3 regions of the Streptomyces sp. YIM 121038 genome follow, and region 3 is predicted to be linked to each of the others. Evidence: riboswitches for the same ligand, from Rfam matches in the RefSeq annotation. Region 3 holds a riboswitch; each other region holds the start of a gene.
What was found. Region 3 has a riboswitch for thiamine pyrophosphate ahead of thiC (phosphomethylpyrimidine synthase ThiC). Riboswitches for the same ligand answer to the same signal wherever they lie in the genome.
Positions count from the first base shown of each region.

Region 1: linked by a shared signal. The riboswitch ahead of C9F11_RS29360 (thiamine ABC transporter substrate-binding protein) and the one ahead of thiC (phosphomethylpyrimidine synthase ThiC) in region 3 are both predicted to bind thiamine pyrophosphate.
Region 2: linked by a shared signal. The riboswitch ahead of thiO (glycine oxidase ThiO) and the one ahead of thiC (phosphomethylpyrimidine synthase ThiC) in region 3 are both predicted to bind thiamine pyrophosphate.

Region 1 covers NZ_CP030771.1:6,787,169-6,790,416, reverse strand. Annotated here, with positions in the region: gene C9F11_RS29365 (iron ABC transporter permease) at 1-181, opposite strand, end outside; gene C9F11_RS29360 (thiamine ABC transporter substrate-binding protein) at 157-1,245, opposite strand; TPP riboswitch at 1,328-1,444, opposite strand; gene rlmN (23S rRNA (adenine(2503)-C(2))-methyltransferase RlmN) at 1,471-2,577, opposite strand; gene C9F11_RS29350 (phosphatidate cytidylyltransferase) at 2,704-3,248, opposite strand, start outside.
Region 2 covers NZ_CP030771.1:2,854,730-2,857,977, reverse strand. Annotated here, with positions in the region: gene thiS (sulfur carrier protein ThiS) at 1-78, opposite strand, end outside; gene thiO (glycine oxidase ThiO) at 75-1,322, opposite strand; TPP riboswitch at 1,320-1,432, opposite strand; gene C9F11_RS11900 (FAD-dependent oxidoreductase) at 1,569-2,735, shown strand; gene C9F11_RS11895 (Rv2175c family DNA-binding protein) at 2,850-3,215, shown strand.
Region 3 covers NZ_CP030771.1:4,872,121-4,875,368, forward strand. Annotated here, with positions in the region: gene thiC (phosphomethylpyrimidine synthase ThiC) at 1-1,565, opposite strand, end outside; TPP riboswitch at 1,558-1,703, opposite strand; gene C9F11_RS20600 (YibE/F family protein) at 1,775-3,248, shown strand, end outside.

The DNA.
Region 1 (3,248 bases), 1.9 Mb from region 3:
ACTGCCAGGCGCCGTCCACCTTCAGGCCGCGCGCGACGATCGCGGCGACCGGATAGGCGAAGAAGACGGCGAAGAACACGACGGGCAGGGCCATGAGCCCGAGCCGCGCCGCGCCTCCCCGCGACGGCCGCCGACCCCTGCGGGCCGGGGCCTTCGCTACTTCAGTACGAGCGAGGTCCACGACTTGACCCACGGCTCACGGTTGTCGGCGATCTTCTTGGGGGCCATGGTCCCGGGCTCGGCGACCTCGACGCCGAACTCCTGGAACAGCTTCGGCACCCGCGCGCCCTCCCGCACGGGGTTCACGAACATCTGCAGCGGCATGTCGTCCTGGAACTCCTTGCCGGACAGGAAGTCGAGCAGGGCCTTGCCGCCCTTGGCGTTCTTGGCGTTGCTGAGCAGGCCCGCGTACTCGATCTGCCGGAAGCAGGTGCCGGTCGCGACGCCGGTCGGGGCCTGCTTCGGCTGCGGCTTGGCGTACAGGACCTCGACGGGCGGCGAGGAGGCGTACGACACGACGAGCGGCCGGTCGCCCTTGGCCTTGCGGCCGCCCGCCGAGCCGGAGAACTCCTGGTTGTAGGCCTGGTCCCAGCCGTCGACGACCTTGACGCCGTTGTCCTTGAGCTTCTTCCAGTAGCCCTGCCAGCCGTCGTCGCCGTACGCGGCCGCGGTGCCGAGCAGGAAGCCGAGGCCGGGCGAGGACGTGGAGGCGTTCTCGGTGACCAGGAGGTTCTTGTACGCGGGCTTCACCAGGTCGGCGAAGGTCTTCGGCGGCGCGAGCTTCTTGTCGGCGAAGTACTTCTTGTCGTAGTTCACACAGATGTCGCCGCTGTCGACGGGCGTCACGCGGCGCTCGCCCTTCGCGAGCCGGTACTCCGGCTTCACCAGGCCCGCGTCCTTGGCCTCGTACGGCTGGAAGAGACCGTTGTCGAGGGCGCGCGAGAGCAGGGTGTTGTCGACGCCGAAGAAGACGTCACCCTGGGGGTTGCCCTTGGTGAGGATCGCCTTGTTGACGGCCTGGCCCGCGTCGCCGTCCTTGAGGACGCGGACCTTGTACCCGGAACGCTTCTCGAAGTCCTTCAGGACGTCCTTGGAGACGTTGAAGGAGCCGTGGCTGACCAGGGTGACGTCCTTGGACCCCTGCGAGGAGCCGCCGGAGTCGCCGCCCGAGCCGCACGCGGAGACGGCGACGAGCCCGAGGCCCACCGCGACCGCGGTGAGCGTGGCCTTCTTGGTGGTGCTCACGTGAGTTCATTCCTCCTGGAGTGACCAGGAGAAGACGCGGCCCTGCCCGCGGACCGGACGGTTCGCGGGCAGGGCGCAACAGCTTGAGTGGTGACCGAACTTCCTACCCGGAATGACCCGGGCGAGGTTCAGAGGGTCTGCGGCCGGCCTGTGTCAGGTGCCGCACTCTCAGCGCTGTGGCGCTCCCCTGTCGGAATATGCAGATGTTCCGGCCAGCGTACCGCGCTAGCGTTCGGCTGCCGCGAGCTGTCCACAGGCGCCGTCGATCTCCTGACCTCGGGTGTCGCGGACGGTCACCGGCACGCCGTGGGCGGCGATGGCCTCGACGAAGGCCTTCTCGTCCTCGGGGCGCGAGGCCGTCCACTTCGATCCCGGCGTGGGGTTCAGCGGGATCAGGTTGACGTGCACCGGCTTGCCCTTGAGGAGGCGGCCGAGGCGGTCACCGCGCCAGGCGTGGTCGTTGATGTCGCGGATCAGTGCGTACTCGATGGAGAGCCGCCGCCCGGACTTCGCCGCGTACTCCCAGCCGGCGTCCAGGACCTCGCGGACCTTCCACCGGGTGTTCACCGGGACGAGGGTGTCGCGCAGCTCGTCGTCGGGCGCGTGCAGGGAGATCGCCAGGCGGCACTTGAAGCCCTCGTCGGCGAACCGGTGGATGGCCGGCACCAGGCCGACCGTCGAGACGGTGATGCCGCGCTGGGACAGGCCCACGCCGTCGGGCTCGGGGTCGGTGAGGCGGCGGATCGCGCCGACCACCCGGTTGTAGTTGGCCAGCGGCTCGCCCATGCCCATGAAGACGATGTTGCTCAGCCGCGCGGGGCCGCCCGGGATCTCGCCGTCGCGCAGGGCCCGCATGCCGTCCACGATCTGGTGCACGATCTCGGCCGTGGACAGGTTCCGGTCGAGGCCGGCCTGGCCCGTGGCACAGAACGGGCAGTTCATGCCGCAGCCCGCCTGGGAGCTGATGCACATCGTCACCCGGTCGGGGTACCGCATGAGGACGGACTCGACGAGCGTGCCGTCGAAGAGGCGCCACAGCGTCTTGCGCGTGGTGTCGTCGTCGCAGCTGATGTGCCGCACGACGCTCATCAGCTCGGGAAGCAGCGCCTCCTGGAGCTTGCCGCGGGCCCCGGCCGGGATGTCCGTCCACTGCTCGGGGTCGTGCGCGTACCGCGCGAAGTAGTGCTGCGAGAGCTGCTTGGCGCGGAACGGCTTCTCGCCGATGGCGGCGACGGCCTCCTTGCGCTCGGCGGGCGTGAGGTCGGCGAGATGCCGCGGCGGCTTCTTGGCTCCGCGCGGCGCGACAAACGTGAGTTCTCCGGGCTTGGGCATGATGGCTCTATTGTCCCAGAGATACGACAAGGAGCCCGCCGCCTGTGGACAACGGGCCCCTCACGCAAGAAACACCAGGTCAGCCGAGCTGCACCAACGAGGTTGCGCCACCCCGGGGACGAGGGGTCACCCCGACCCGACGAACACCACCAAGAGCAGCCACACCACCGGCGCCGTCGGCAGCAGGGAGTCGAGCCGGTCCATGATGCCGCCGTGGCCCGGCAGCAGCGTGCCCATGTCCTTGATGCCGAGGTCCCGCTTGATCATGGACTCGCCGAGGTCGCCGAGCGTCGCGCTCGCGGCCACCGCGAGGCCGATCAGGAGGCCCTGCCACCACGTGCCGTCGTCGATCATGAAGTGCATGCACAGCGCGCCCGCCGCCATGGCGAAGGCCACCGCGCCGAGCAGGCCCTCCCGGGTCTTTCCGGGGCTGATGCGCGGCGCCAGCTTGTGCTTGCCGAAGCGCCAGCCGACCGCGTACGCCCCGGTGTCGCTGACCACGGTCAGGATCAGGAAGGTGAGCACCCGCTGCGGGCCGTCGTCCGCGGTGAGCATCAGCGCCACGAAGGTGGCGAGGAACGGCACGTAGAAGGCCGCGAAGACGCCGGCGGTGACGTCCTTGAGATAGCCCTCGGGCGGCTCCGTCATACGCCAGACGAGTACCGCGAGCG
Region 2 (3,248 bases), 2.0 Mb from region 3:
GTCGAGCGTGGTGCCCGCGGCGGCGTCGCGTGCCTCGCCGTTGACCGACAGGGCGAGGGCGGCGGAGGGCGTGGTCATACGGGCAGCTCCGAAAGGTCCTTGGGCGTGGCGGGGGCGGCCGCGGCGAAGCGCAGCGGCGTGAACGGCCGGGCCTCGTCGGGCAGTTCGCCGGTGGTCAGGAGGTGCGCCATGGCGTCGCCGGTGACGGGGGTCAGGAGCACGCCGTTGCGGTAGTGGCCGGTGGCCAGGTGCAGGCCGGGCAGGGCGGTGGGCCCGAGCAGCGGGGCGTTGTCGGGCGAGCCCGGCCGCAGCCCGGCCCGGGTCTCGGTGAGCGGCAGCTCGGTGATGCCGGGGACCAGCTCGTGGGCGTCGCGCAGGAGCTCGTACACGCCGCCCGCGGTGACCGTGGTGTCCCAGCCGAGTTCCTCGCTGGTCGCGCCCACGACGAGCTCGCCGCTGAGCCGTGGCACGAGATAGACGTGGCTGCCGCGGACGACGGCGCGCACGGTGCGGCTCAGGAACGGCGCGTACCGCTCGGGCACGGTGAGCCGCAGGACCTGGCCCTTCACGGGCCGCACCGGCGGCAGGACGTGGTCGGGGACCCCGGCGAGTCGGCCGCTGAGGCTGCCCGCGGCGAGGACGGTCTGTCCGGCGCCGAGCGTGGTGCCGTCGGCGAGGACGACGCCGGTGGCGCGGTCCCGCGCGACGACGAGCCGCTCCGCCCACGCGCGCGTGAAGGCCACTCCGGCCCGCTCGCACGCCACCAGGAGGGCGGTGGTGAGCCGGCGCGGGTCGACCTGGTGGTCGCCGTCGACGCGGAGGCCGCCGCGCACTCCGGGGGCGAGCATCGGTTCGAGGCGACGGCACTCGCGGCCGCTCAGCCACTCCGGGTGCAGGCCCGACTGCCGCTGGAGGAGGTGCAGTTCGCGCAGGTGGGCGCGGTCGTCGGAGTCGAGCGCGACGGCCAGCGTGCCGCAGGCTCGGTAGCCGATGTCCTCGCCGGACGCCTCCGTCAGCTCGGCGGCGAAGTCCGGATAGCGCCGGGCGGAGGCCAGGTTCAGACCGAGCAGCGTCTGCTCGCCGTGGTGCAGTTCGGTGACGGCGGCCAGCATGCCCGCCGCGACCTGTGCGGCGCCGCCGCCGGGCTCGGGGTCCACGACCGTGACGGACAGGCCGCGCCGCGCGGCCCGCCAGGCCGTGACGAGACCGATGACGCCACCGCCGACGACCAGGACGTCCGCCGGGCCGGCGGACGGTGGTGACGTACGAGAAGGTGACGTACGGGAAACGGACGCGTTCGGTGGTTTCGGATGGGAACGCATGGGCGTCCAGCCCCTCCCTTCGCCGGCATGACCCGGATCAGGTTCGTACGGTCGGAGGCCGTCCCAGCCTCCCTCTCAGCCCGGTCGTCCGGGCTCCCGCGAGTGCTCTGCACCGGCCAGCCTAGCCCGTCGCCCGCCGGGCCGGTAAGCCCGTCGTGTTCCGGCGCGGGGGGCCGTCCTACAGTTGATCGGGTGAGCGAAGAGCGGAAGCGGGCGGAACAGCGGGTCGTCATCGTGGGCGCGGGCATGGCCGGGGTGCAGACGGCCGTGGCGCTGCGCGAACGGGGGTTCACCGGCCCGGTGACCCTGATCGGCGCGGAGCCGCACCAGCCGTACGACAGGCCGCCGTTGTCCAAGGCGGTGCTGCTCGGCAAGGCCGAGGGCTCGGCCTTCGACATCGACTTCGAGGCCCTCGGCATCGAGCTGCGGCTCGGCGTGGAGGTCACCGGCGTCCGTCCCGCGGACCACGCGCTGGACACGGCGGCGGGCCCGGTCGGGTACGAGAGCCTGGTCCTCGCCACCGGTGCCGAACCGATCCGCCTGCCCGGCTCGGACGGCGTGCCCGGGGTCCATCTGCTGCGCACGCTCGACGACGCGGAGCGGCTGCGGCCGGTGCTCGCCGAGCAGCACGACGTCGTGGTCGTCGGGGCGGGCTGGATCGGCGCGGAGTTCGCCACGGCCGCGCGCGACGCGGGCTGCGCCGTGACCGTCGTGGAGGCCTCCGGGCGGCCGCTCGCGGGCGCGCTGCCCGCCGAGGTCGCGGCCCCGATGGCCGGCTGGTACGCCGAGGCGGGCGCCGAACTGCGTACCCACGCGCGCGTGGCGCGCGTCGAGCCGGGCTCGGTCCTCCTCGACGACGGCAGCAGGCTGCCCGCGGGCGCCGTCGTCGTCGGCATCGGCGCCCGGCCCGCGACGGCCTGGCTCGCCGGTTCCGGCATCGAGCTCGGCACCCACCACGAGGTCGTGGGCGACGACCGGCTCCGCACCTCCGTGCCCGACGTGTACGCGGTCGGCGACTGCGCGTCCTTCCCGTCGGGCCGCTACGGCGAACGGCTCCTCGTCCACCACTGGGACAACGCCGTGCAGGGACCGCGCACGGTGGCCGCCGCCATCGTCGGCGAGGCCCCGGAGGCGTACGACCCGGTGCCGTACTTCTGGTCCGAGCAGTTCGGCCGCTTCGTGCAGTACGCGGGCCATCACGCGGCCGCCGACGAGCTGATCTGGCGCGGCGACCCCGCGACCCCGTCCTGGACGGCCTGCTGGCTCCGCGACGGCGCCCTGGTGGCCGTCCTCGCGGTGGGCCGCCCCCGGGACCTGGCCCAGTCGAGGAAGCTGATCGACGCGGCCACCCCGATGGACGCGACGTTGGTCACGGACCCGGCGATCCCGCTGAAGAAGGCGATCCGCTCCTGAGGCGCCTGCGCGCGGCGACGCGGCTCACGCCGGAGCGCCCCAGCACACGGGCCCGGGGCGCGAAGCCCCGGCCCCCCGCTACCGGCCCCCGGCCGGAGGTGGCACGCTTGATCCGTGACCGAGATTGACGCAAAGACCGATGCTCTCGTCCCCGCCTGGCTCCACCTCCCCGACATCGCAGAGATGCTCGACATCGAGGTGACGCGCGTGCGGCAGCTGGTCAAGGAGGGCCAGCTGATCGCCGTGCGCCGCGGTGAGAACAGGACGCTTCAGGTTCCGGCGGCCTTCATCGACGGCGACAAAGTCGTCAAGGGCCTGTCCGGAACGCTGACGCTCCTGCGGGACGACGGTTTCTCCGACGAAGAGGCGCTCGAGTGGCTCTTCACCCCCGACCCGACCCTGCCCGGCACGCCCGCGCAGGCCCTGAGCGAGAATCGCGGCACGGAGGTGAAGCGCCGCGCGCAGGCGCTCGCCGTCTGACCTGACAACCATCTGGCGTACGGGCCGGGGCAG
Region 3 (3,248 bases):
AAGCGCGCGTCCGACAGCGCGTCGTCCCAGTCCTGCGCGCCCGGGTGCCCCTTGGCGAGGTCCGCCGCGTGCGCCGCGATCTTGTACGTGATGACGCCGGTCTTCACGTCGTCGCGGTTGGGCAGGCCGAGGTGCTCCTTCGGCGTGACGTAGCAGAGCATCGCCGTGCCCCACCAGCCGATCATCGCGGCGCCGATGCCGGAGGTGATGTGGTCGTACGCGGGCGCGATGTCGGTGGTCAGCGGGCCGAGCGTGTAGAACGGCGCCTCCTCGCAGATCTCCTGCTGGAGGTCGATGTTCTCCTTGATCTTGTGCATCGGGACGTGGCCCGGGCCCTCGATCATCGTCTGCACGTCATGCGCCTTGGCGATCTTGTTCAGCTCGCCCAGGGTCTCCAGCTCGGCGAACTGCGCGCGGTCGTTGGCGTCCGCGATGGAGCCGGGCCGCAGGCCGTCCCCGAGCGAGTACGTGACGTCGTACGCCGCGAGGATCTCGCAGAGCTCCTCGAAGTGCTCGTAGAGGAAGCTCTCCTTGTGGTGCGCGAGGCACCAGGCCGCCATGATCGATCCGCCGCGCGAGACGATGCCCGTCTTGCGGTTCGCGGTGAGCGGGACGTACGGCAGGCGGACGCCCGCGTGCACCGTCATGTAGTCCACGCCCTGCTCGGCCTGCTCGATGACCGTGTCCTTGTAGATCTCCCAGGTCAGCTCCTCGGCCTTGCCGTCGACCTTCTCCAGGGCCTGGTAGAGCGGCACGGTGCCGATGGGCACGGGGGAGTTGCGCAGGACCCACTCGCGGGTCGTGTGGATGTTGCGGCCGGTGGACAGGTCCATGACCGTGTCGGCGCCCCACTGGGTCGCCCACGTCATCTTGTCGACCTCCTCCTCGATGGAGGAGGTGACCGCGGAGTTGCCGATGTTGGCGTTGACCTTGACCAGGAACTTCTTGCCGATGATCATCGGCTCGATCTCCGGGTGGTTCACGTTGGCCGGGAGCACCGCGCGGCCCGCCGCGATCTCGTCGCGGACGACCTCGGGCGCCATGCTCTCCCGGATGGCCACGTACTCCATCTCCGGCGTGATCTCCCCGCGGCGCGCGTACGCGAGCTGGGTCACCGCCTGCCCGGCGCGGGCGCGGCGCGGCTGGCGCGGGCGGCCGGGGAAGACCGCGTCGAGGTTGCGCAGGCCGCCGCGCGGCGAGGTGTGCTTGACGCCGTCGTCCTCGGGCCGGACCGGGCGGCCCGCGTACTCCTCCGTGTCGCCGCGGCCGATGATCCAGTTCTCCCGCAGGGGGGTGAGCCCCCGGCGTACGTCGGTGTCGATCTCCGGGTCCGTGTACGGACCCGATGTGTCGTACAGGGTCACGGCCTTGCCGTTGGTGAGGTGCACCTGGCGGACCGGCACGCGCAGATCGGGGCGCGAGCCCTCGATGTACGCCTTGTGCCAGCCGGTGGACTTCCCGACCTCCGAAGCGTCCTGCCCGCTGGGCGCGGTCTGACCGCTGGGCGCGGCCTGTCCGCTTTCGGGCTGCATGGAGGCAGGCGTGCGTGTGTCCGATGTGGTCATGAGACCTACTCCCTACGCCGGCATTACCCGGTAACAGGTTCGGCGGTCGACGCAGCGGCTTCCGTACGGTCCGATTCCCGTTCGTACGGAGGTCAGCGCCCTCTCAGCCCGGTGCTCCGAGCTCCCGCGTGTGCAAAGGTGCCTCCACGCTAGCGTCATATCGGGCGCGGTGAACAGAGGGCCCCCTCCGTTCTTGCGATGATCGGGCCGTGACCACCACAGAGCCCCCCACACCGCCGCCGCCCCCGCCCGGTCCGCACGGGCACGGGCACGGGCACGGACATGCGCACAGCCACGGCCCCGCCGCGCCCGTCTCCCGGCATCTGCGCAAGGTCATCGCCGCCGTGCTGATCCCCTTCGCCACGGCCGTCCTCGTCGGCCTCGTGATGCTCTGGCCCGGCGGCACCCCCGACCACGAGCGCACCGGCGTCGGCTTCGACCGGCAGACCCAGTCGGCCACCGTGGCGAAGATGGACACGCTCCCCTGCGAGGACGTGAACGCCTCCCAGACCCCGCCCAACGGCGACACCTCCACCCCCGAGGGCCGGTCCGCGCAGTCGCGCTCCGAGGGCACCTGCAAGAAGGCCACGATCAAGGTGACCAGCGGCCCGGACAAGGGCTACACCTTCACGGAGATCGTCCAGCCCGACTCCCCCCGGCAGCTGAAGCTGGGCCAGGGAGTGGTGGTCGCCTACGAGCCCAAGGCGCCCAAGGGCCTGCAGTATTCGATCGCCGACGTGAACCGCAAGGTCCCGATGGCCCTGCTCGCGGGCATCTTCGCGCTGGCCGTCGTCGTGGTGGGACGGCTGCGCGGCGTCATGGCCCTGGTCGCCCTCGCGGTGAGCTTCCTGATCCTGACCTTCTTCATCCTGCCCGCGATCCTCCAGGGCTCGAACCCCCTGGTCGTCGCGATCGTCGGGGCCAGCGCCATCATGCTGATCGCGCTCTATATGTGCCACGGCCTGACCGCGCGCACATCGGTGGCGGTGCTCGGCACCCTGATCTCCCTCCTCCTCATCGGCCTACTCGGCTCGCTCTTCATCGGCTGGGCCTCCCTGACCGGCAACACGGACGACAACACCGGCCTGATCCACGGCCTCTACCCGTCCATCGACATGAGCGGCCTGCTGCTCGCGGGCGTCATCATCGGCTCCCTCGGCGTGCTCGACGACGTCACCGTCACCCAGACCTCCGCGGTCTGGGAGCTGCACCAGGCCAACCCGACGATGGGCTGGCGCGGTCTGTACCGCGCGGGCATCCGCATCGGCCGCGACCACATCGCGTCGGTCGTGAACACCCTGGTCCTCGCCTACGCGGGCGCCGCTCTCCCCCTTCTGCTGCTCTTCTCCATCGCCCAGAGCAGCGTGGGCACCGTCGCCAACAGCGAGTTGGTCGCCGAGGAGGTCGTCCGCACCCTGATCGGCTCGATCGGCCTCGTCGCCTCCGTCCCCGTCACCACCGCGCTCGCCGCCCTGGTCGTCTCCGCCGACCGGCCGGGCGCAGCCGTCCCGGTCCCGGCCGTCCCGGGCGCGGCTCCGGGCGCGGCTCCGGGCGCCGCGGTGGGCTCCTCACATCCGGCGGGGCCTGGGGGGCCGGGCGGACCGGCGGGGCCCGGTGGGCCTGGTGGGCCTGGTGGGCCTGACGGCTCCGGTGGGCCCGGTGGGCCAGGTGTGCCTGGGGGAA